4 regions of the Novosphingobium aeonii genome follow, and region 1 is predicted to be linked to each of the others. Evidence: riboswitches for the same ligand, from Rfam matches in the RefSeq annotation. Region 1 holds a riboswitch; each other region holds the start of a gene.
The links. Region 1 has a riboswitch for cobalamin ahead of cobW (cobalamin biosynthesis protein CobW). Riboswitches for the same ligand answer to the same signal wherever they lie in the genome.
Positions count from the first base shown of each region.

Region 2: it holds a riboswitch for cobalamin, as region 1 does, so the genes downstream of both, ACLIMP_RS00495 (TonB-dependent receptor plug domain-containing protein) here and cobW (cobalamin biosynthesis protein CobW) in region 1, are expected to answer to the same signal.
Region 3: it holds a riboswitch for cobalamin, as region 1 does, so the genes downstream of both, ACLIMP_RS09340 (TonB-dependent receptor plug domain-containing protein) here and cobW (cobalamin biosynthesis protein CobW) in region 1, are expected to answer to the same signal.
Region 4: it holds a riboswitch for cobalamin, as region 1 does, so the genes downstream of both, ACLIMP_RS19325 (ferredoxin-like domain-containing protein) here and cobW (cobalamin biosynthesis protein CobW) in region 1, are expected to answer to the same signal.

Region 1 is NZ_CP176833.1:973,700-979,592, reverse strand. It holds gene ACLIMP_RS19865 (FAD-binding monooxygenase) at 1-898, shown strand, start outside; gene ACLIMP_RS19860 (MarR family winged helix-turn-helix transcriptional regulator) at 975-1,460, shown strand; gene ACLIMP_RS19855 (CbtA family protein) at 1,488-2,273, opposite strand; gene ACLIMP_RS19850 (CbtB domain-containing protein) at 2,283-2,510, opposite strand; gene ACLIMP_RS19845 (histidine phosphatase family protein) at 2,707-3,300, shown strand; cobalamin riboswitch at 3,336-3,588, shown strand; gene cobW (cobalamin biosynthesis protein CobW) at 3,779-4,840, shown strand; gene cobN (cobaltochelatase subunit CobN) at 4,840-5,893, shown strand, end outside.
Region 2 is NZ_CP176832.1:86,974-92,866, reverse strand. It holds gene ACLIMP_RS00500 (cobyrinic acid a,c-diamide synthase CobB) at 1-673, opposite strand, end outside; cobalamin riboswitch at 806-997, shown strand; gene ACLIMP_RS00495 (TonB-dependent receptor plug domain-containing protein) at 1,163-3,100, shown strand; gene ACLIMP_RS00490 (DUF1636 domain-containing protein) at 3,100-3,507, shown strand; gene cobT (nicotinate-nucleotide--dimethylbenzimidazole phosphoribosyltransferase) at 3,504-4,550, shown strand; gene ACLIMP_RS00480 (histidine phosphatase family protein) at 4,547-5,128, shown strand; gene ACLIMP_RS00475 (adenosylcobinamide-GDP ribazoletransferase) at 5,125-5,874, shown strand; gene ACLIMP_RS00470 (threonine-phosphate decarboxylase) at 5,871-5,893, shown strand, end outside.
Region 3 is NZ_CP176832.1:1,906,357-1,912,249, forward strand. It holds gene ACLIMP_RS09335 (peptidase) at 1-555, opposite strand, end outside; gene ACLIMP_RS09340 (TonB-dependent receptor plug domain-containing protein) at 559-2,577, opposite strand; cobalamin riboswitch at 2,761-3,005, opposite strand; gene ACLIMP_RS09345 (S10 family peptidase) at 3,159-4,724, opposite strand; gene mfd (transcription-repair coupling factor) at 4,848-5,893, opposite strand, start outside.
Region 4 is NZ_CP176833.1:843,567-849,459, reverse strand. It holds gene ACLIMP_RS19345 (cobalt-precorrin-6A reductase) at 1-388, shown strand, start outside; gene cobJ (precorrin-3B C(17)-methyltransferase) at 364-1,113, opposite strand; gene ACLIMP_RS19335 (precorrin-2 C(20)-methyltransferase) at 1,110-1,835, opposite strand; gene ACLIMP_RS19330 (precorrin-8X methylmutase) at 1,832-2,461, opposite strand; gene ACLIMP_RS19325 (ferredoxin-like domain-containing protein) at 2,461-3,600, opposite strand; cobalamin riboswitch at 3,838-4,066, opposite strand; gene ACLIMP_RS19320 (YbhB/YbcL family Raf kinase inhibitor-like protein) at 4,315-4,917, shown strand; gene ACLIMP_RS19315 (NAD(P)/FAD-dependent oxidoreductase) at 4,965-5,893, opposite strand, start outside.

The DNA of each region.
Region 1 (5,893 bases):
GGGCGATGCCTGCCACACGCACAGCCCCAAGGCCGGACAGGGCATGAACGTGTCCATGCAGGACGCCTTCAACCTCGGCTGGAAGCTTGCTGCCGTGCTGCGCGGGCAGGCCGGGCCGGAACTGCTGCACAGCTATTCGGCCGAGCGGCAGACGATCGCGCAGGAGCTGATCGATTTCGACCGCGAATTCGCCGCGATGTTCAGTGCGAAGCCGAAAACCGCCGAGGACGAGGACGGTGTCGATCCCGCCGAATTCCAGCGCTATTTCGTGAAGCAGGGTCGCTTCACGGCAGGAACCGCCACGCAGTATCGCCGCTCCGCCTTGACCGGCAGCGGCGAGCACCAGCACCTTGCGGAAGGTTTCAGGGTCGGGATGCGCTTCCATTCGGCGCCCGTCGTGCGCCTTGCCGATGCAAAGCCGATGCACCTCGGGCACGCCGCCGAGGCGGACGGGCGCTGGCGGATCTACCTCTTCGCGGGCGATGACGGTCTCCAGCCCGGCTCCCGCCTTGCCCGGCTGTGCCGCACGCTGGAAACCGACCCAGCCTCGCCTCTGCTTCGCCACACGCCGAAGGGCGCCGATGCCGACGCCCTGTTCGACTTGCGCGCGGTATTCCAGCAATCGCACCGGTCGCTGTCGATGGACGAGCTTCCCGGGCTGCTCTGGCCGCGCAAGGGCGAACTGGGCCTGCGCGATTACGAAAAGGCGTTCTGCGCCGATCCGGGCGCGGGCGACATCTACGACATGCGCGGCGTGAACCGGGAGGAAGGCTGCATGATCGTGGTCCGCCCGGACCAGTACATCGCGCAGGTGCTTCCGCTTGACGGCACGCGGGAACTGGCCGCCTACTTCGCCGCCAACCTGACCGCCGCCCGAATTCCCGAACCGGCGGGCTGAACCTTCCGGCCGAGGTCGGCCATGGCAGCACACGGGAGGCTTGAGCAGGCGGGCGTTATCAAGCTAGGTGGCTGTCATGAGCGACCTCGAGACCATGCCCGGCCACCTGATCCGCCGCCTTCAGCAGATTTCCGTGGCGCGCTTCACATCGCGCATGACCGAGGCCGGGCTTGACCTGACCTCGGTCCAATATGCGGCGATGCTGACCCTGCGCGATCATCCGGGGCTGGACCAGCAGACGCTGGCGGGCATGATCGCCTATGACCGGGTGACGATCGGCGGCGTGATCGACCGGCTCGTGCAGAAAGGGCTGGTCGAACGCGAGGTCAGCCCGACCGACCGCCGCGCCCGCGTGCTGATGCTGAGCCGGCAGGGCGGCGAGGCTCTGGCCGCGGCAACGCCATGGGTGGACAAGGTGCAGGACGACATCGTCTCTCATCTCACATCAGAAGAACAGGATATCTTCCTGAAACTTCTGAAGAAGACCACGCGCGCCGGTAACGAGCTGAGCCGCGCGCCGCTGCGCCCGGCGCCCACGGGGGCAGGCAACCGGAGCGAGTGAGCAAGCCTTCCGGGAGGCAGGCCGTGCTCAGGCCGACTGGCGCCTGAGCACGCGTTCCGCCCATAGTCCGAAAGCCAGTCCGATGGTGGCCCACAGCACGAGCTGCGTTCCCATCGAGGCGAGCCGGAAGTTCCAGAGCAATACCGCCGGGAAATCGGCAGGCACTTCGTTGATCGCGGGAAGCAGGAACTGGCCGAGGCCGACCATCCCGAGATAGACGACGAAAGCCAGCAGGGTGGCATCGAAGCCCCTGCCCGGCCGCGCCAGCCTGCCGCGAAGGCGCCCGGCAACCACGGCCGCGCCGAGCGACAGCGCGATCATGCCGAAATAGGCCGCCGTGCGCAGCGCCACCGTCTCGTGCTTGCCTACGGCCGGCGGGGTCTGCGGATACTTGATCGCGGGAACCACCACCACCAGCACGAAAGTCAGCGCCGCCAGAAGCAGTGCGAAGCTGCGCGGGCCGAGATGGCCCATCCTGCCATAGCCGTATGCGAAGACCAGCGAGAAGATGCCCCCCACCGCCGCGCCGTAAAGCGCGAGCGCGGTGACGAGGCCGGCCCCCTTCTGGGTATCGCGGCTGACGAGTTCCTCTTCGTCCGCCGGATGCGGGTGTGCGAGCGGGGCAGATGCCATCGCCATTCCGGCGTGATCGGGCGCCGGGTGATCGGGCAGAGCGCCGTGGGCCGCGTGATCTTCCTCGTAACCGATCGCGAGGTCGATCTGCGGTTCCGCGAAACCGCGTGCAAAAAGCGTGGCCAGAAGCGCGCCCAGAATGCCGGCAAGCATTCCGCGCCAAAGCAATTGACGGGTCATGACGTTACCTCAGTGGCAGGGAAAACCGAGGAGGTGCCGGCCGTCGTGGACGAATTCGTGAACGTACATGCCCTGGAACAGGGAGAAAGCGCCCTGTTCGGTGCTCACGAAATAGAGGAAGATAAGGGCCAGCAGCGTGCCCAGCACGGCCCAGGGAGCGATGTCCTCGATCGGGATGGCGCTGCCGCCTTCGACCGGAATGAAGGTGTCATCGAAAATTGCGGCGGAAACAGCCATGCTCATGCTCCTTGGCGGGATTGCGCGTCCCCGGAAAATCTGTGCCAAGGCGGAAGGTCTGGCTCTCGACGGGGAAGTTCCCGTTCGATTACAGTGGCGCGACCGCGCCGGAATTCCACCGGCTTCTTCAATCCTCGACGCCTTCCCTTAGGGCCGGGTTACCGGCGGCGTCAACGACCTCGATGGAATTCAGGCCTTGGCGACGACCCTCCTGCTGATCTGCATCGCCGCCACGGCCCCGGCCCGTCACGGCGGCTTTGCAGGGCCTGACGAACCGCTGGACGAGGGCGGGCTGCGCGATGCGGCGCGCACCGCGCTGAACGATCGCTTCCGCGATAGCACCTTCACCAGCCCCGCCCTCGCCGCTGCCGAGACCGCAGGGGCGATGGGGATTACCGGGCGGACGGAACCCGCGCTGGCCGATATCGATCATGGCCGCTGGTCCGGCCGCGCCTTTGCGCAAGTGCACGAGGAGGAACCCGGCGCGTTCTCGGCATGGATCGCAGACCCGCTTGGCGGCGCTCCGGGGGGAGAATCGATGGAAACCGCCCGGCAGCGGATCGGCCGCTGGATGGACGAGATCGCCCGTCACGACGGCCCGGCCTGCGGGATCACGCACCCGATGATCGTGCGCGCGGCGCTTTCCCATGCGCTCTGCCTGCCGCTTTCCACCACGCTCGCGATAGACATCGCGCCGCTTTCGCATACCGTGTTTTCGTTCAGCGGCAGATGGCGGCTGCAATCGCTTGGCCTTGCCGGGGGGCTTGCGGGCAGCGGCCTGCCCGGCTAATCGCCGCAGGGCCCGTTTCGCCCTTCAGGACGCCGCGGGCAAAGATCGCGCCGGTGCCCCGCAAGGGGCTTAATACGGGAACCCGGTAGAGTTTTGCTCGAAAGAGTTTGCTCGATTCCGGGGCTGTCCCTGCAACTGTAAGCGGTGAGCGCGATGCACATTCGCGGCGGGACAATCGCTTCCCGACGCAGCCACTGGGCCGGACGCTAAATCCTGCGAGGCCTGGGAAGGCCGTGCATCACGCCCTGACCCGCGAGCCAGGAAACCTGCCTGCGTCGATGTCGCTCTTGCCCGGGTCCAGGGGATGGCCAAGGCACGGTAACTCTTCCGTCTGAGCGACGTGATGCATGCGGCCGGGGCCGCAGCGGCATATCGCGTCGGGCGCCCGTGCGCCGGTCCGACGCGGCACGCCGGAATCGTCGCAGGTCGCGGCGGAAAGCCCCGCCGCTTCAGGTCGCTGGCGCGCGGGAGACGACACATGAGCAAAGTTCCCACCACCGTCATCACCGGCTTTCTGGGCGCCGGCAAGACCACGCTGATCCGCCACCTGCTGCAAAACGCCAAGGGCCGCCGCCTTGCCCTCATCATCAACGAATTCGGCGATGTCGGCGTGGACGGCGAACTGGTGAAGGGCTGCAACGACGAAGCCTGCCCGGAAGACGATATCGTCGAACTGGCCAACGGCTGCATCTGCTGCACCGTCGCCGACGATTTCCTGCCGACCATGCAGAAGCTGCTGGACCGCGAGAACAGGCCCGATCACATCATCATCGAGACCAGCGGCCTTGCCCTGCCCAAGCCGCTGGTGAAGGCCTTCCAGTGGCCCGACATCCGCACCCGCGCCACCGTTGACGGCGTGGTCGCCCTGATCGACGCCGATGCGGTTGCCGCGGGCCGCTTCGCCACTGACGAGGCAGCACTGGCCGCTGCCCGCGCGGCCGATCCGATGCTGGACCACGAAAGCCCGCTGGAAGAACTGTTCGAGGAACAGCTGGGCTGCGCCGACATGGTCGTGCTCAACAAGACCGACCTCGTCGATGCCGATGCCCTCGCCCATGTCGAAACGCTGGTGCTGGCCGAAACGCGCCCCGGCGTGAAGATCGTGCGCGCCGATCACGGCGCCGTCGATATCGCCGCGCTGCTGGGCATCACCGCCGCTGCCGAGGACGATCTCGATTCCCGCCCTTCGCACATCGACGGGCTGGACGAGGATCACGACCATGACGACTTCGACAGCTTCGTCGTTTCCGGCGGCGATGTGGCCGATCTCGACGCCCTTCTCGCCCGTTTGAACGGCCTGATCACAGAGCACGACATTCTGCGCGTGAAAGGCATGGTCGCGGTCGGCGGCAAGCCCAGCCGCCTTGTCGTGCAGGCCGTCGGTCCGCGCATCCAGCACTTCTACGACCGCGCCTGGCTGCCGCAGGAAATGCGCCGTACGCAGCTCGTCGTCATCGGCCAGAAGGGGCTGGACCGCACCGCCATCGAAGCAGGGCTTGCCGGGGTTCTCGGCCCCGTGGCCACTACAGCAGACGCCTGATGCACCTGCTGTCCGCCACGCCGGGGACGATCTCCAACGGCGAGGAGGCGATCGACCTCGACCAGTCTCCCGGCGACATGGTGATCCTCACCGTGGCGGACAGCGAACTCGCCTGCTTCGCGGGCGCGGCGGCGCGTTTGCCGGAAGGTGGGCCGAGCGTTCGCCTCGCCAATCTGCTGCAACTGCGCCATCCCTACTCGATCGACCTCTATGTAGAGAAAGTGATCGCGAAGGCCAGATTCGTCTGCGTGATCCTGCTCGGCGGCAAGAGCTACTGGGGCTACGGGATCGACGAGATCGCCCGTGTCGCGCGGGAGAACGGCATTGCCTTCGCCGCCATCGCCGATGGGCGCGAGGCCGATCCCGCACTCGACCGCGCCTCCACCTTGACCGCCGAGGTCCGCGAGCGGATGCGCGACTATCTCCGGCAGGGCGGCATGGCCAATGCCCTCTCGTTCCTGCGCACCGCCGCGCGGACCATCGGCCATGACGCAGGCGAGCCGGACGATCCGGTGCCCGTGGCCGATGCCGGGCTCTACCTTGCAGGCACCGAGCGCGCCGGGCTTGCCGAAGTGCAGGCAGGCTGGACCGAAGGCCGCCCGCTCGCCCTGCTGGTGTTCTACCGCGCGCTGATGATCGCGGGCACGCTGGACGCCGTAGACGCGATGATCGCGGCGCTGCAGGAGCGCGGCTTCAACGTCGCCGCCGTTCACGTCCGCGCCTTGCGGGAACCTTTCGCGGTGGACTGGCTGGGCGGATTGCTGGGCGAGATCGCGCCCGATGTGATCGTCAACGCCACCAGCTTCGCCTCCTCCTCCGCAGGTGACGATCGCAAGCCGGGCATTCTCGAAAAGGCGGACTGCCCGATCCTGCAAGTCGCCTTTGCGGGAGTCCTGGAAAGCGAGTGGCAGAGCGCCGCGCGCGGCCTTGGCCCGCGCGACCTTGCGATGAACGTGGCGCTGCCCGAAGTGGACGGCCGCATTTTCACCCGCGCCGTCGCCTTCAAGGCGGCCGAGCGTTTCGACGAAGTGACCCAGTGCGGCATCGTCGTCC
Region 2 (5,893 bases), on a different replicon from region 1:
GTTCCGGCAGCCACAGGGCGCTTTCGGGCAGGAGATCGGCGGCGCGGTCTATCCGCGCTTCGATATCGGGGACTTCACCGGCCTGTACCAGTCCGAGATGACGTTCGGGCAGGCCGGCACCCTCGTCGCGTCGCATCGCGCCGAGCCATTGCACGCCTTCCTTCAGGCCGCGTTCCAGCAGTTCGGCATGGCGTTCGCTGCCCACGCGGTTGGCGAGCACGGCGGCGAGGGTCACATCCTCGCGGTAAGTCGCCAGACCGTGGACGAGCGCGCCGAAAGTCTGCGCCATGGAGGAACCATCCATCACCGCCATCACCGGAAGGCCGAAATGCCGGGCGAGGTCGGCGGAGGACGGGGTGCCGTCGAACAGGCCCATCACCCCTTCGACAAGGATCAGGTCGGCCTCCAGCGCCGCTTCGTGCAGCAGCGCGCGGCACTGGTCTTCGCCGCACATGAACAGGTCCAGCTGGTGGACGGGCGCGCCGCTGGCGATCTCGTGGACCATCGGGTCGAGGAAGTCCGGCCCGCACTTGAACACCCGCACCCGGCGCCCGGCACGGACATGGCGGCGGGCGAGGGCGGCGGTCACCAGCGTCTTGCCCTGTCCCGAGGACGGCGCGGCGACGAGCAGGGCGGGGCAGGCGGTCATCGGGCAGCCACCGCGCGGAGGCACGGATATCGCCCGGACGGAAAGGCTCGGCAGTGGTGCATGATGGTTCGGTTCCCCCCTTCCGGCGGCCGGACCTATGGCACTTCGCAAGGCTGCGCAAGCAGCGCGCTCTTGCACGCCAGACCGCCACCCGATAGGGCCGCCGCTGCGACAGGTTCCCCGCGAGGGGATCAAAAGGGAACGCGGGTTCAAGACCCGGGCTGCCCCTGCAACTGTAAGCGGAGAGCCGTGCGGCCATTTCGCCATTGGGGGTGCAAATCCCTGAGAAGGCGGCCGAAACGGCATTGACCCGTGAGCCAGGAGACCTGCCTGCCGCAGTCGTTCTTCGACCGGACAGGGTGAGCCGGGCGAACGGGGCTATCCTCGCGCAACGACAGCCACTGCCGTGCCGGCTCCCGGCGCGAAAGGGCCTGTCGTCGCCTGCCGAACGACTGCCGCCTTTCGCGTGAGTGCCGACCCGGCCGGGTTCGACGCTCGCTTGAAGGACATGCCGTGAACTGCCGAATACCCGCCGCCAGCACCCTTGCTCTTGCGCTGGCCTGTCACCCTCTCGCGGCGCTGGCCGAGGAGGCCGATGCCGCGTCCTCCGGCGAGCGCATCGTCGTTACCGCGCTGCGCACGCCGGTTGCGGCCGACCGCGTGGCCGATACTGTCACCGTGCTGGACGAGGCGCAGATCGTCGCCGCCCAGCCCATCGCGCTGACCGACGCGCTGCTGCGCACGCCCGGCATCAGCCTGTCGCGCAACGGTGGCTACGGCACCACCACCTCGCTGCGCATTCGCGGCGCCGATGCCGGGCAGACCGTCATGGTGATCGACGGGATGCGCCTGTCCGATGCCTCCTCGACGGCGGGGGGATACGGTTTCGCCAACCTGTTCGTCGACGATATCGACCGCATCGAGATATTGCGCGGCCCGCAGTCCATCCTGTGGGGCAGCGATGCCATCGGCGGGGTCGTCAATGTCAGCACTCGCCGTCCCACCGAGCCGCTGGAAGGCAGCTTCGCGCTGGAGGCCGGAACCCACGATACCGTTTCGGCCCGCGCCGGGATGGGAGGCACCTCCGAGGCGATCGACTGGCGGATTTCGGCCTCCCGCTTCACCACCGACGGCATCTCGGCCCGCTCCAACGGCACCGAGGACGATGGCTACCGGCGCAGTTCCGCAAGCGGCACCATGACCTTCCGCCTTGCGCCGGGCGTCTCGCTGGACCTGCGCGGCTACTGGTCGGATTCGAAGAACGATTTCGACGGCACCTCGGGCGATTCACGGGCCTATGGCCGGACCGGGGAATGGTCGGGCTATGCCGGGCTCAATTTCGAACTGGCGGGCGGCAGGCTGGCCAACCGCGTCGCCGTGCTCCAGACCGAGACCGACCGCGAGAACTACGACCCCGCGCGGACGATCCGCCCCATCACCTTCGACGCCCATGGCCGCGTGCGCCGCTTCGAGTACCAGGGCACTTACGCGTTCGCGGACGAGGTGCAGGTCGTGTTCGGCGCCGAGCGCGAGGAGCAGCGGATGACCACCGCCTCGCCCTCCAACAGCACGGCGGCCTATGTTCTCACCCCCACCACGGCGGATACGGACAGCGTCTACGGCGAACTGCGCCTGACACCGCTGGCCGGGCTGACGCTCAACGGGGGCGCGCGCTACGATCACCAGTCGCGCTTCGGCGGCAGCACGGTGTTCAGCGCGGGCGCGGTCTATACGCCCAACGCCGGCGCCACGGTGCTGCGCGCCAGCTATGACGAGGGTTTCAAGGCGCCCTCGCTCTATCAGCTGTTCAGCCTCTATGGCGCGGCGGATCTCAGGCCCGAGAAGGCCAGGGGCTGGGAAGTGGGCGCGGAACAGGGTTTCGGCGAAGTGCTGCGCCTTTCCGCGACTTGGTTCGAGCGGGACACCGACAACCTGATCGATTTCGCCTATTGCCCGACCAGCGGCGCCCTGCCGGACGTGTGCTACGTTCCCGGCACCACGACATCGCGCTTCGGCTATTACGCCAACGTCAAGGCGAGCCACGCGCGCGGGCTGGAACTGGCGGCTTCGGCCAGATGGGGAATCCTCTTCGCCCAGGGCAACTACAGCTTGATAGAGGCGGAGGACCGTACAGCGGGCAGCAGCACTTACGGCCGCCAGCTCCAGCGCGTGCCCCGGCACCTCGCCAATGCCGAGGCCGGCGTGGACCTGCCGCAGGGCCTGCGCGCCAGCGTGGCCGCGCGCTATTCGGGCGAGAGCTACAACGCCGCCACCGGCACCGCCATGCTCGGCGACTACTGGCTGGTGGACCTGCGCGCGCAGTGGCAGGTCAGGGAAGGCCTGATTCTTCAAGGACGTATCGAAAACGTGGGCAACGAGAATTATGAGACCGTGAGCGGCTACGGCACGCTCGGCCGCACCTTGTACCTCGGGCTGAGGAGCCGGTTCTGATGCTGCGCCCCGTCGAACCCGGTCCCGCCGTGCTGGTGTGCAGCACATGCCGCCACTCCGCCGAGACACGCGATGACGAAAACGGCCAGCGCGGCGGTGCGCTGCTGGCCGAGGCCATGCGCGACGTGCAGGCGGCGGAGCCCGACCTGCAGGGCGTTGCCGTCCACGAGATGCCCTGCCTCTTCGCCTGCCAGCGCCATTGCACCGTGGCGATCCGGGCGCCGGGCAAGCTCGGCTATGTGCTGGGTGACTTCGCGCCGGACGAGCAGGCTGCCCGTGCGATCCTCGAATATGCCGTACGCCATGCCGCCAGCGAGGAAGGCCAGGTGCCTTATCGGGAGTGGCCGCAGGGCGTGAAGGGCCACTTCATCACCCGCACTCCGCCTGAAGGTTTCATCTGCTCATGATCCGTTTCGCCGATCCTGCCGCCTTCGCGGCGTCACTCGCCCGGCTTCCCGCGCCCGATGCGGCGGCTACCGAGGCCGCCCGCGCGCGCCAGTCGGAACTGACCAAGCCGCTGGGCTCGCTCGGCCGGCTGGAGGAGATCGCGGTGTTCATGGCCGGCTGGCAGGGCCGCGAACGTCCGCGCGCCGATCTGATCCGCGCCGTGATCTTCGCAGGCAACCACGGCGTCGCCGCACGCGGGGTGAGCGCCTATCCGCCCGAAGTGACGGTGCAGATGGTCGCCAACTTCCGAGCCGGAGGCGCGGCGATCAATGCGCTGACCGCGGCCTGCGGGGCCGAACTTGCTGTGGTTCCGCTCGATCTTGACCGACCGACCGGCGACATCACCTGCCTGCCCGCCATGAGCGAGGCGGATTGCCTGGCCGCGCTCAACGCCGGTGCGGCTGCGGTAGCGGCGGATACCGAACTGCTGTTCGTGGGAGAGATGGGCATCGGCAACACCACGCCTGCCGCCGCGCTCGCCGCGCAGGTCTTCGGGGGCGAGGCGGCGGACTGGATCGGGCGAGGCACCGGGCTCGACGATGACGGGCTGGCGCGCAAGGCCGCGGCGGTGGCGGCCGCGCTTTCGCTGCACGGCCGGCATTGCGGCACCGCCTTCGAGACCTTGCGCCGTCTCGGCGGACGGGAGATCGCCGCCATGGCGGGCGCGGTGCTGGCGGCGCGGCACTTGCGGGTGCCGGTCCTGCTCGACGGGTTCATCACTTGCGCGGCGATGGCGCCGCTGCTCGCCGACAATGACGCGTTTCTGGCGCACTGCCTTGCCGCGCACTGTTCGGCCGAAGCGGGCCATGCCCGCCTGCTCGATCGTTTCGGCCTCGATCCTTTGCTTCAACTGGGCATGAGGCTGGGCGAAGGCTCGGGCGCGGCGGTGGCGGCGCAGATCGTGCGTTCGGCGCTCGCCGCGCACAATGGCATGGCAACTTTCGCCGAAGCGGCGGTTGCGGGCAAAAATGCGGGCAGGGACGCGGAAACGGCGCAGGCGTGAGCGGGATCCTCGTCCACCTGATGCGGCATGGGGCGCCGCAGGAGCCGGGCCTGCTGCTCGGCCACCGCGACGATGCGCCGACCCCGGCGGGCGTGGCGCGCTGCGTCACGCGTTCGGGCGGGCTGGCGTTCGATCGGGTGATCTCTTCGGACTTGCGCCGGTCCAGCATTCCTGCCGCGCAGATCGCGGTCAGCCGCCGCCTGCCGCACGAACGCGATCCGCGCTGGCGCGAGATCGATTTCGGTGAATGGGACGGCCTTGCCCCCCAGCAGCTCGATCCGGCGGTGCAGGCACGGTTCTGGGACGATCCGGAAGCCCATGCCCCGCCCGGCGGCGAGCGCTGGTCGCAGCTTTGTGCCCGCGTCGGCGAGGCGCTGACCGGGATCGACGGCGCCAGCCTGATCCTCACGCATGGCGGCGCCATGCGGGCGGCTCTTTCGGTGCTTTTCGGGTTCGACCATCGGCAGGTCTGGGCATTCGAACTGCCCTATGGCGCGCTCGTCAGCCTGCGCATCTGGCCGGGGGAGAACCTGCCCGCCGCGCAGATCATCACGCTCGACAGCGGCAAGCCGGCATGAGGGGGCTGGTCCTCGCGCTCCAGTTCCTGACCCGGCTGCCGCTTCCGGCGGTCCAGGCCGATGCCGGTGATTTCGCGCGGTCCATGCGCTGGTTCCCGGTGGCGGGGCTGGCGGTCGGCGCGGCGGTGGCGGCGGCGTGGCGGCTGGGCATGTACACCGGCGACACCTGGCTGGCGGCGCTGTTCGGCCTGGCCGGCTGGGCCGCGATAACCGGCGCGCTCCATCTCGACGGCCTTGGTGACGTTGCCGACGGCGCGGGCGCAGCGCACAAGGACCGGGCGCGCATTTCCGCCGTGATGGCGGACCCTCATGTCGGCAGCTTCGCGGTGGTCGCGGTGGTGCTCCAGCTGCTTGCCAAGCTGGTCCTGCTTCACGCGCTGGCGGCAGGGCACATGGCGGGGCAGATGACGGGGCAGGTGGGCGGAGCGGTGTGGGCGCTGGTGCTTGTCCCGCCGCTTGCGCGTATCGCACCGCTGGTGTGGACGCTCACGCTGCCGCCGCTGCACGAAGGGCTCGGCAGCCGGTTTCGCAGCGCCGTCGGCTGGGGCCATGTCATCGGCTGGAGCGTGGCGGCATTGGCCGCCGGGCTGCTGGTCGCGCCCGCACTGCTGGCGGTGTTCCTTGCGGTTCCGGCGTGGGGCTGGTGGCTGAAACGCCGGATCGGCGGCATTTCCGGGGACGGGCACGGGGCCGGGATCGAAGTGGTGGAAACCGCCTTGCTCCTCGCACTGGTGGTGGTGCGATGAGCGGCGCCTTCATGTTCCA
Region 3 (5,893 bases), on a different replicon from region 1:
CCGCTGCACCACTTCGCCCGATGTGCCGGAGATGTAGATTTCGGTTCCGGCCGGATCGCCATAATCGGCGCGGTAGAGCGGGGCGTTGCGGCGATAGGTCTGGACGGTCCACTGGTCCATCCCGGTTTCGGTCGGGGGCTGGGCGGACGAGGCGATCCCGTGGCCTTTCGCGAAGTCGGCGGCGATCCGGCGCAATTCGGTAGGCGAGGGCGGCCCGAGCGGGCGGCCGGTTTCCAGGTCGAAGGCGGCGGGCGTGGTTCTCATCTGCGGGATCGGGCGAGCCGCCGATGCGGCCGGAACCACGCGCAGCACCGGGCGACCGGCGCGCATTTCCACGCGCGCCGAAGTTATCGGGAGGTCTGCGGGAATATCCACCGCTCCCAAGGCGGCCTGCGCCGGCAGGCGCAGGGGCGCGAGCCCCCGCACCTGCGCTCCGGGTTCGAGCCTCGGATAATCCACGTAGATCATCACGAAGCCGGACAGGCACCACAGCGTCATCAGCAGGCCGACGAAGACGCCGAGCCAGCGATGCGCGATCAGGACAGCGCGGGGCATGGCCTAGAAGCTCAACCCGTAGCTCACCCGCAGCGTGCGCGGCACACCACGGTTGAAGTAAAGGAAGCGGCTGTTGCTCCCGTCAAGCGTGCCGGCATCGGTGACGGCGGAGGCATAGCCGCGCGTGGCATAGGCCTTGTCGAACAGGTTCTCGACATTGACGCCGAAGCGATTCCGGCGCGCCTCGCCGTCGACGTAGAAGTGGCCGCCGAGATCGACGAGTACGTAGTTGCCGTAGTTCATCCGCCCGAAGCCCGATGCGGTGGACCAGACATCGCCGATCCAGTTGACCGCCAGGTTGGCGCCGAATGGCCGGTCTTCCGGGGAATAGGCCAGCGTTCCCTTGGCATATTGCGCGGGATTGCGGTCCCGCTGGACCGAACTGCCCTCATTGCGGACGCGGGCATGAGTGTAGCTTGCCGCGAGGCTCCAGCCGCTTTCCAGCTGCGCCGTCACTTCCGCTTCGGCCCCTTGCGAACGGACCTTGTCGCGCACGTTGATGTAGGTGCCGTTGGGATAGGCCGGATCGTCGTAAGTCGAATCGATGAGGTCGGTGATGCTGCGGTTGAAGTAGGTCGCCTTCCAGCCGAAGCGGACACCCGGCAGGGTCGCCGCGCCGCCCAGCGATGCGTTGAGATTCACGCTGTGCTCGGGCTTGAGGTTCGGGTTGCCGGTTTCGCAGCAGGGGTCGTTGCCGTAGAGCTGGGAGGCGTCGGGCAGGACGAACGAGGTGCCGCCATTCGCCTCCACATAAAGCGCTTCGGCAAAATCGTAGCGGCCCGAGACGTTCCAGATCGTCTTCCTTGCGCCGTCCGTGCGGTTATGCCGCAGCCCGGCGGCGATCCGGCCCTTCGAGGATATCTCGTCGGTCGTGCGGATCTGCGCGATGGCGGCGTGGACCTGTTCGCTGGTCGGCGCGATCAGCAGCACGTCGTCCCGGCCGGAGAAGTTCTGGAAGTCGTAGCCCAGCAGGTACTCCAAACCCCGGTGCGGATGCAGCTTGACCACCGCGCTACCGCCCCAGTCGCGGTAGCCCCAGAACGTGCCTGCCGGGTAGATCACTTGCGGATCGTGATCGGGAAGCGAGTTGCGGATCTGGATGTAGGCGGTCTTCCAGTCGTGGAAATAGCCCTTGAGGAAGAACTGCACGGTGTCGCTGCCGGTATAGTCCAGCCGGGCGCTGGCGATCTCCTCGTTGCGGTCGTTCCGGCTCTCGCGGATGCGGGTGGGCGAAAGGTTGTCGAGCTTCGCCTCGGTGTGTTGGTACTGGAGATTGAGCGCGAGATCGGGGGCGAGGTCGTACTGGTACTTGAGGCCTGCGGACCACAAGTCGTAGCCGAGCCGGCGATCGGTAAGGCTGGGCTGGTAGGCGCTGTAGGGCATGTATCCCTCGGAGCGGTTGCGCGAGGCATAGGCCACGAACCGATGCCCGCCCGCCGCGCCGCGCAGGTAGCCGTCGAAGCTGGTGCCGCCCCACGAATCGACCGAGGCGTTGACCTGCCCGTTGAAGTCGTCCGTGAAGCCGCGCGTCACCACGTTGATGATCCCGGCCGAGGCCTGGGTGCCGTAGAACAGGCTCTCGCCGCCGCGCAGCACCTCGATCCGCTCGATCATGCTGGCGGGCAGGGTGTCGTTGGGCGAGGTACTGCCGTAGAGCCGGTTGTTCAGCCGGATGCCGTCCATCGTCCAGAGCACGTCCTGCGTGCGCGAACCCTGCAGCGAGACATCGACGTAAGTGAACGGCCCGTTGCGGCCGCGAATGTAGAGGCCGGGCACCGAATCGAGCGCTTTCACCACGTCCACTGCGCCGCTGTCGCGAATCTGCCTGCCCTCCACGACGGCCATGTCGTTGCCGTAGCGGGAAAGTTCCTGCGGCAGCGTTTCCTCAAGGCTCTGGCCGGTGACGACGATGGCGCCGTCCTCGCCGTCGCCGTCGGCGCGTTCCCCGGCGAAAACCGGCGTGCTCCAGGCGAGCGCCAGCGCCGCGGCAAGCGCCGCGTGCGAAACCTTTGCGAAATTCATCTTCATTCCCCTGCCGGGCGCCAGCGATCCGAAGCAGGGGACTGCCGTTTGCGAACGGCCGGCGCACCGACCGGCCGGGCGCCCATGGAAAGGCGACCGTTCAGCGCACCGTGCGGCCCCTGCCGCTCGTTCGTCGCTCAGACGGAGAAATCACCGTGCCCCGGCCATCCCCTGGACCAAAGCAAGAGCGACCGGACGCCGGCAGGTCTCCTGGCTCACGGGTCATCGCTTGATGCACGGCCTTCCCAGGCCTCGCAGGATTTAGCGTCCGGCCCAGTGGCTGCGGCATGGGCGCCTTGCCCGCCGCGTGATGTACATCGCGCTCGCCGCTTACAGTTGCAGGGACAGCCTCGGATTCGAAGGCGGCAAAGCCCTCTCACCGCGTTCCCTATTAAGCCTCTTTCGAGGCACCGACGCGATCATTCGCCCGGCTCGTCAGACGAATCCGGGCGGAAGCGCTGGTAGCGGGCGATGCGGGCGGGGGCAATCCTCCATGCGCCAGTCACCGCCGCGGCGTTCGGGATGGAGGGAAATCGGGGGGAGAGCGGGGCGGCGGATCGTCGCCGCCCCGCAAGAGGATGTCAGCGCGCGCCCTCGGCGTAGTAGCGCTCCATGTCGAGGCGCATCTGGTGCAGCGCCTCGGGGTTCAGATAGACCATGTGGCCTGCCGGATAGTACTTGAACTGCAGGTTCTGGCGCAGCGCCGGCGCCAGCATCATGTGCTTGAGGTCGCGCTCGGTCGAGAAGAACGGCGTTGCCATGTCGTAGTAGCCGTTGAGCGAAAGCACGCGCAGGTGCGGGTTGATGCGCATCGCGGTGCTGAGGTCTGCGGTCACGTCGGCGACGTTCTGTTTGCGTCCGGCGGGCGGCTCATGCGTCCAGTCCCAGTCCACCGGGCCGCCCTCGCGCGCGCTCAGGCGGTAGTCGAGATCGGTCTTGTAGCCGAGCGTGGTGGTCAGCTGGTCAAGGAAGCTGCCGACATAGAGGCCGCTGATCGCGGTGTCCGAAGGGTCGTACTCGGGGCTTTCACCGGCCGCATCGGCATCGAGACCCTTGTAGCGGCCGTCGAAGCGACCCACCGTCTCGCGCCCGCCGCGCAGCAGTTCCTTGCGGAAACGGCCGAGATCGACGCGCAGGTTCGCCTGCTTCACATAGTCCACCGAAAGGCCGGTGAAGCGGCTGAGCTGGCGGGCTACGGCGTCTTCCTCTTCCGGGGTGATGTCCTGGCCCTTGGCGAGCGCGGCGGCATAGGCGCCGTTGGCGAACTGGCGGGACTGTTCGACGAACTCGTCCACGGTCGCCGGACGATCCGCCACGCGGCCGTGATACCAGGCGACGGCGGCATAGGTGGGCAGGTAGCCGACGTAGATATTGTCGAAGCCGCTCTGGCGGATGCCGTAGTTCATGATCGACGAAAGTAGCACCACGCCGTTCAGCGCCATGCCGCGATCCTCAAGCTGGTAGGCCAGCGCGCCCGAGCGGGTCGTGCCGTAGCTTTCGCCGAAGATGTACTTGGGGCTGCCCCAGCGCGCGTTCTTGGTGGTGTAGCGGATGATCGCCTTGGCGAAGGCATCCACGTCCTGGTCCACACCGTAGAAATCGGCAGGCTTGGCATCGCCCAGGGCGCGCGAATAGCCGGCGCCCACCGCGTCGAGGAAGACCATGTCGGTGCTGCCGATCAGGCTGTCGGGATTGGGGCCGACGTCGAAGGGCGCGGGGCGGACGGCTTCGGGGTTGCCGGTGCGCACATGGTCGGGCGCGAAGCTGCCCATGCGCAGCCAGAGGCTCGCCGAGCCGGGGCCGCCGTTGTAGAAGAAGGTGACGGGGCGGTTTTTGCCCGGCGCGGTATAGGCGGTGTAGAACACGCTCGCGGTGGGCTTGCCCTGCGCGTCGCGGATGGTGAGGGTGCCAGCGGTGGCGGTATAGGCGATCGCCTTGCCGTCGACCCGGGCGGTGCCCTTGCTGGTCTTCGTCACTTCTTCGACCGGGGCGCTGGCCCAGTTCGCGGCCACCGCTTCGGCGGTCTTCTCGGCGTGCTGCTTGGCAGCGTCGGGAGCGTCGGACTTCTGGGCCAGCGCCGGCTGGGCCAGCGCGATCAGCGAAGCGAAAGCGAGGGTTGCGGGGGCCAGGGGCGAGGGAAGCCTCATCGAAATTCCTTTGTTTTTTCGCGAACCGAGCTGCTTTTCCTAACGGCTCGCCTCACGCGGGCAAGGCTTCGCCGCAGGGAAAACGCCGGTTTTCCCGAAAATCGTATACCGGGCGCCTGAGGCTCAGGCCTTGCGCGCGATGGAGGCGAGGCCCTTCGTCAGTTGCAGCAGCCCGTTGAGGCGGGACTTGGGATCGCCCCATGCGCGCTGCACCACCAGCTTGTTGTCCGGCCGCAGCTTCACCGTTCCCTGAAGGCGCTCGGCATAGGCGATGAGGCCCATCGGGTTGGGGAAGCTGTCGTTGTGGAAGCTGACCAGCGTGCCGCGCGGGCCGACGTCGATCTTGGCGATATGCGCCTCGATCGCCTGCCGCTTGATCTGGATGAGCTTCACGAGGTTCGACGTGGCGGAGGGTAGCGGGCCGAAACGGTCGATCATCTCGGCCGAGAGCGATTCGATCTCGTCCTTGCCCTCGGCATCGTTGAGGCGGCGATAGAGCGCCATGCGCACCGCAAGGTCGGGAACGTATTCCTCCGGGATCATGATCGGCGCTTCGACCGTGATCTGCGGAGACAGCCCCGAAGTGTCCTTCTCCAGCCCCACGCCGCCCGCGCGGGCGGCAAGGATCGCGTCCTCCAGCATCGACTGGTAGAGTTCGAAGCCGACTTCGCGGATATGGCCGGACTGTTCGTCGCCCAGCAGGTTGCCCGCGCCGCGAATGTCGAGATCGTGGCTGGCAAGCTGGAAGCCCGCGCCCAGCGAATCGAGGTCGCTCAGCACCTTGAGGCGCTTCTCCGCCACTTCCGAGAGCGCGCGGCCTGCGGGCGTGGTGAGATAGGCGTAGGCGCGCAGCTTGGACCGGCCCACCCGGCCGCGCAGCTGGTAGAGCTGGGCCAGGCCGAAGCGGTCGGCGCGGTGGATGATGATGGTGTTGGCACGCGGAATGTCGATCCCGCTTTCGACGATGGTGGTCGACAGCAGGACTTCGTACTTGCCTTCGTAGAAGGCGCTCATGCGCTCTTCCACCTCGCCGGCGCTCATCTGGCCGTGGGCGGATATGGCCTTTACCTCGGGGACGTGCTTGGCCAGCCATTCCTCGACTTCGGCCATGTCGGTGATGCGCGGCACGACGATGAAGCTCTGGCCGCCGCGATGGTGTTCGCGCAGCA
Region 4 (5,893 bases), 130 kb from region 1:
GGCGCTTGCCGGGCCGCCGCGCAGGGTCATGCTGGCACTCGGCCGGATGCATGTGAACGCTTTCGCGGTGCAGGGTCAGCACCACTACCTGCTGCGCTTCGTGGACCGCCCGGAACAGGCGCCCGCGCTTCCCGACCATCATCTGGTGGTCGATCGCGGCCCCTTCACCGCCGAGGCCGACACGCGCCTGCTGCGGGACCATGCCATCGACCTGATCGTCTGCAAGAATGCCGGGGGCACCGGGGCGGAGGCCAAGCTCATCGCCGCGCGCCGCCTCGGCGTGCCCGTGCTCATGATCGACCGCCCAGCGCCCGCCCGGGGCAAGGCGGTTCACCACCCCGGCGAGGTGCTGCGCTGGCTGGGTCATGCCGCCGACCGCGGCGTGTAGAGGATCGGCCTTCCCGGCCGCTCGACCAGCCGGGTCCGGCTGGAACCGAGGATCACCATCGTGCGCATGTCCGCCATTTCCGGCCGGGCCTCGCCCAGCGTGACGACACGCATTTCCTCCTCCGGCGTGGAGACTGCGCGCGCGAACAGGATCAGCCGGTCCTCTCCGCATGTCTCGCGCAGGACTTCAAGGACGCGCGCAAATCCGTGCGGTCGTGCCTTCGACCGGGGATTGTAGAACGCCATCGCAAAGTCCGCCTCTGCCGCAAGGCGCAGCCGCCGCTCGATCAATGCCCAGGGCTTGAGATTGTCGGAGAGGTTGATGGCGCAGAAATCGTGGCCCAGCGGGGCGCCCGCCCGGGCGCTGGCCGCCAGCATCGCGGTGATCCCCGGCAGCACCCGTATATCGAGTGCGCGGTGCGCGGCAGGCCCCGCCTCCAGCGCCTCGAACACGGCGGAGGCCATTGCGAACACCCCCGGATCGCCCGACGACACCACCACGACCCGCCGCCCACTCGCCGCCATCTCCAGGGCATGGGCGGCGCGCTCCAGCTCCACCCGGTTGTCGCTGGCGTGAAGCGTCAGCCCTGCCCGCGCGGGGACGCGCGAAACGTATGGGGCATAGCCGACGATGTCGGTCGCCTCCGCCAGCGCCTGCGAGACTTCTGGCGTCACCAGCGCGGCATCACCCGGACCGATGCCCGCAATCGCGATCCAGCCGCTCATGGCCGGCGGCCCTGCCCGTGGATCAGCAGGATCGAGAAATAGGGCGTCACGGCCTGCGCCTCGCACAGCGGCGTAACGCGTTGCTCCGCCATGGCCGCATGTTCCACCAGCCAGGCCTCTCCCTCGCGCCCGGCGGCGGCCACCGCGCGCCGCAGCTTGTCGAGATTGCGACCGATCTTCATGACGACCAGGGCATCGGTATCGCGAATGCGCCTTGCCAGATCGTCCTCGGGCAGCGTGGCCATCAGCACGGTGAGCACGTCGTCTCCCCAGGTCATCGGCGCGCCGCTGGCAGTCCACGCGCCGGACATCCCGGTGATCCCGGGGACCACTCGTGTCGGCACCGAGCCCGACAGGCGGGTGTAGAGGTGCATGAACGAGCCGTAGAAGAACGGGTCGCCCTCGCACAGGACCACGACATCCTCGCCCGCACCGGCCAGCCGCGCGACATGGCCCGCGCAATATTCGTAGAACTCGGAAAGGCAGGCGTTGTAGCGCGGGTCGGACAGCGGGATTTCCGTCGTGACCGGATACTCCATCGCGAATTCCACAACGTCTTCGCGCAGCATCCCCTCGACGATCCTGCGCGCCTGCCCGGGGCGGCCGGACTTGCGGAAATAGGCGACATGCCTTGCCTCGCGCACCAGACGGTCGGCGCGAACGCTCAGCAGGTCCTGCGCGCCGGGGCCAAGGCCCACGCCGTGAACGGTGCCCGGCTTCATTCCGCGCGGCTCCCGATGGCGTTGATCGCGGCCACGGTGATGGCGCTGCCGCCCAGCCGCCCCTCGACGATGCAGCAGGGCACCGGCATCGCCTCCCACAGCGCGGCCTTGGACTCCACCGCGCCGACAAAGCCGACCGGACACCCTATGATCGCCGCCGGGCGCGGACAGGCGGGGTCTTCCAGCATGTTCAGCAAATGGAACAGCGCTGTCGGCGCATTGCCGATCGCCACCAGCGCCCCCTGCAGATGCGGCCGCCACAGTTCGAGCGCCGCGGCCGAGCGCGTGTTGGACATGGCTTTCGCCAGATCGGGAACCGCCGGGTCGTGCAGCGTGCAGATCACCGGATTGCCGGCGGGAAGGCGCGATCTGGTGATGCCTTCCGTCACCATGCGCGCATCGCAGAGCACCGGAGCCCCGCGCGCTGCAGCCGCGATCGCGGCTTCGGCGAAGCCCGCGGAGAACCGTATATGAGCGGCCAGTTCGACCATGCCCGAGGCATGGATCATGCGCACCGCGATACGCTCTTCCTCACGCGTGAAACGCTGGAGATCGGCCTCGGCACGGATGGTCGCGAAAGACTGGCGGTAGATCGCCGCGCCATCGGTTTCATAAAGATGAGGCATCATTCGGCTCCGAAATGGGCGAGCAGTTGTGGGAGATCGAGGCCGGACCGGCATGGCGGGTCTCCGGCAGCGGCATCGATGGAAAGGTCGAAGCGGCCGTTTCGCCCGGTCAGCGTGACGCTTGCAGGGGCGGAACGCGCACAGCCCTTGGCGCAGCCGGAGACGTGAAGGCGGCCCGGAACGTGCGCGGCCAGCCGCAAGGCCAGCGGCCGCGTCGCCACGGTCGCCTGCGGGCACAGCGGTGCTCCGGGGCAGGCGTCCACGCGCATGGCCGGATCGGTAGGATCGCTGACAAAGCCATCCCCGACAGGATCGGGGAGCGGGTTCGCGCCTTCCAGAAGAAGCACCCGCCACGGGGTGATCCGCAAGGCCGCCGCCCCGGAACGTGTGACGAGCGAGGCCAGCGCCGCCGCCTCCACGCTGCCGAAAGCGGCGCCGCAGGCATGGCCCATGGCATGGGCGCCGGGGCCGATGACCGGACGCGGCGATGCGGGAGAGACCCATCCCCTGGCCCAGCCCGGCAGCTCGGCACGGTGGCGCGCCATCCTGCCGGATGCGATCCCGCCGGAGGCGACGAACCATTCCGCCAGTTCGACCAGCGCGCCGACCGCTTCGTCCACGGCAACGGGAATCCCCAGCGCCCGGCCATCCGCGCGCAGGATGAGCCAGCCGCCTTCGCCCCGTTCGATCCGAAAGTCCGCCGGGCTTCCCCCCAGGATCGGCGCGGCTCCGGCGTCCACGGCGAAACCCATCTTTCCCGGCAGTTCCGGCAGGCGAACCTGCGCACTGGCCAGCGCCTCGGCGATCCGGAACGTGTCGTCCCCCGCCGTCCAGTCCGGCGCGACGAGGATATTGCGGCGGTTTTCGGTATCGGGCCGGGCATCCACCAGTTCCAGCGCCACCAGTTGCTCCAGCAGGGCCGCCCAACCGGCTTCGGTCACACCCCGGATCTGGAGATTGGCACGGCGGCTGAGGTCGATCGCCCCGCTGCCGTATTCGCGGGCCAGCGCGCAGAGCGCCAGCGCCTGCGCGCGTGACAGGCGCCCAAGGCGCGGCCGCACGCGCACGATCAGCCCGTCGCCCGCCATCATCGGGCGCCAGGCACTGGGGCACCAGCCGCGCACGGCAAAGTCGCTCATGTGCGGCGATCCGGGCGGGAACGCTGGATTTTCAAAAGGGCACGCTTCGACGAGACGCGCATAAACGCTTTCAACCGCGCGCGGCGACGATGACCGGGGCTTGCCGACGAAGTCGGTCCGTGCGCAACGACAGGCGGGCGCGACATACGCCATCCCTGCACACCGATGCAGCCCCAGCCGCACAGGTTCGTCGCTCACGCGGAGTACCGAGCCTTGGCCTTTCCCTGGACCATGGCAAGAGCGACCGACGCGCCGGCAGGTCTCCTGGCTCACGGGTCAAAGCTCGATACGCGGCCTTCCCGGAACCGGCGCCGATGGGCGCCTTCATCCAGTGGCCGGCTCCGTTGAGGGAGCCCCGGCATCTCGCTCGCCGCTTACAGTTGCAGGGACAGCTGCGGAATGGGAGTTTCCTCCGCACCGCATTCCCATTTCAGCCCCGAAAGGCACCCGCGCGATCGTTGCAGGCCGGACGAAATCCGGCTTGCAGGTGCCGCCTAACCCAAAACGGGATCGATGCCAATCGTCAGCGCAGCTCTGCAAGCGCATCCCGGCGATATCGCACGGCGGCGGCGATACCGGGCGGCCCGATTGCGCCCGATCAATGCGGCTGACGGCGCAGGCGTCATGATCTGCCGAAACCCGGAAGTCATCGCCGATGGTGACGAAACCTCAGGTCGGGTCCGGACGTTGCACACCGAGACGAAGGAGAATCCCATGCTCGAACATGTCCCTCAATGGCTTGGCGCCCTGTTTCACAACTTCCGCGCGGGACATTCCAAGCTGGCGATCGTCCGCGCCGGGCTGGTGCCGGAAGGCGCCTTCATAGACCTGTCGAGCCCCGCTTTCGAGAACGGCGCGCGCCTTCCCGCCCGCTTCACGGCCGATGGCGAAGGCATATCCCCGCCGCTGGAATGGGGCGAGGTTCCTGCCGCCACCACCAGCCTGGCGCTGCTGGTCGAAGACCCCGACGCTCCTGCGGCCGAGCCTCTTGTCCACGCCATCGTCTGGAACCTTCCCGCAGGCACACGGGCGATTCCCGAAGGCGGCATCGGCCCTGACGACGACGGTGCGCCGGACGGGCGCGATGTGGGGCGCAACAGCTATCAGGCCGAAGGCTGGCTGCCGCCCGATCCCCCGCCGGGCCACGGCACGCACGATTACGTGTTCCAGCTCTTCGCGCTTTCCCGCGCGCCCGTGCTGGAAACGAACCCGGGCCGTTCGGAATTCCTGGCGGCGATCAAGGACCATGTCCTGGCCGCCGGAATGCTGGTGGGCCATTACGCGCGCGGAGACGGGGAACCGGCTGACGAGGAGTAGATCACGGCGGCAAAGGCGAGCGCCCCTTCGGCGCTCCCGCCCCGCTGTCATCTCCATTCGCGCAGGCGGGTTGCGCGCGCGGCCATTGTCAGCAGCGCAGGAAAGGACCGGGCCGCGTGGCACCCGGCCTGCCGCAGGACCGGATGGTCCAGCATGTTCTGGAACGCCATGGCCCGCCGGACCTGACCGCGAACCTCCGCGGCGAGCCTGCAGTCGTATCGCCGCGCGTCCTCGCCCGCCATCACGCTTTGCGCGGCGACGAAGGCACTGCGCAGGGCGATGGCCATGCCGTCCCCGGTGAGCGAGGCGGTCATCGCCCACTGGTCTCCCAGCCGCAGCACCCGGCTGTTCGCGGTCCGGGCCGGGGCCATGCCGTAGTTCAGGTTGGCGATCGTTACAGGACGGTCGAACAGCGGCTCCGCATCGGCCAGCATTTCGCGCAGCGCCGCGATCTCGTCCAGCCGGGCGCGCAGGCCCGTCCAGTCCCCGCCGGACTGCGCAAGACGGCTGCGGCGCACGACGAGGCACAAGTTGGCCCGTCCACCCTCCACCATCTGAAGTCCCGCATAACCGCCGCCGAACAGAAAGAGCATGATCGTGCCCGCCAGACGGTGCATCGCGGCAGGGGCAAGGCGGTAATGCATCTTGAACCCCACGAAACCAGCCTCCGCCCGCCCCGTGGACGCCGTGCCTCTTTCGCGCAGGGGCAGCTTGCCGCTTGCCAGCAGCAGATACTCCCCCTCTCGGTCCCCCTCGCTCGTGCGGGCCACGCAGCCGCCGAGTTCGAGTACCCTGACGCCCCGCTCCACCCGCGCGCCGGCTGCGATGGTCTCCCTCAACAGCGCCTCGTCCAGCACATGGCGGCTGAGGCCCCAGGCACCGAAGGGCAGCGGCGCCTCCGCTTCCACAGTGCCCGAAACCAGCCTGATCCGCTGGATCGGCACACCGCCCAGCGAAGCGGGGTCCACGCCAAGCT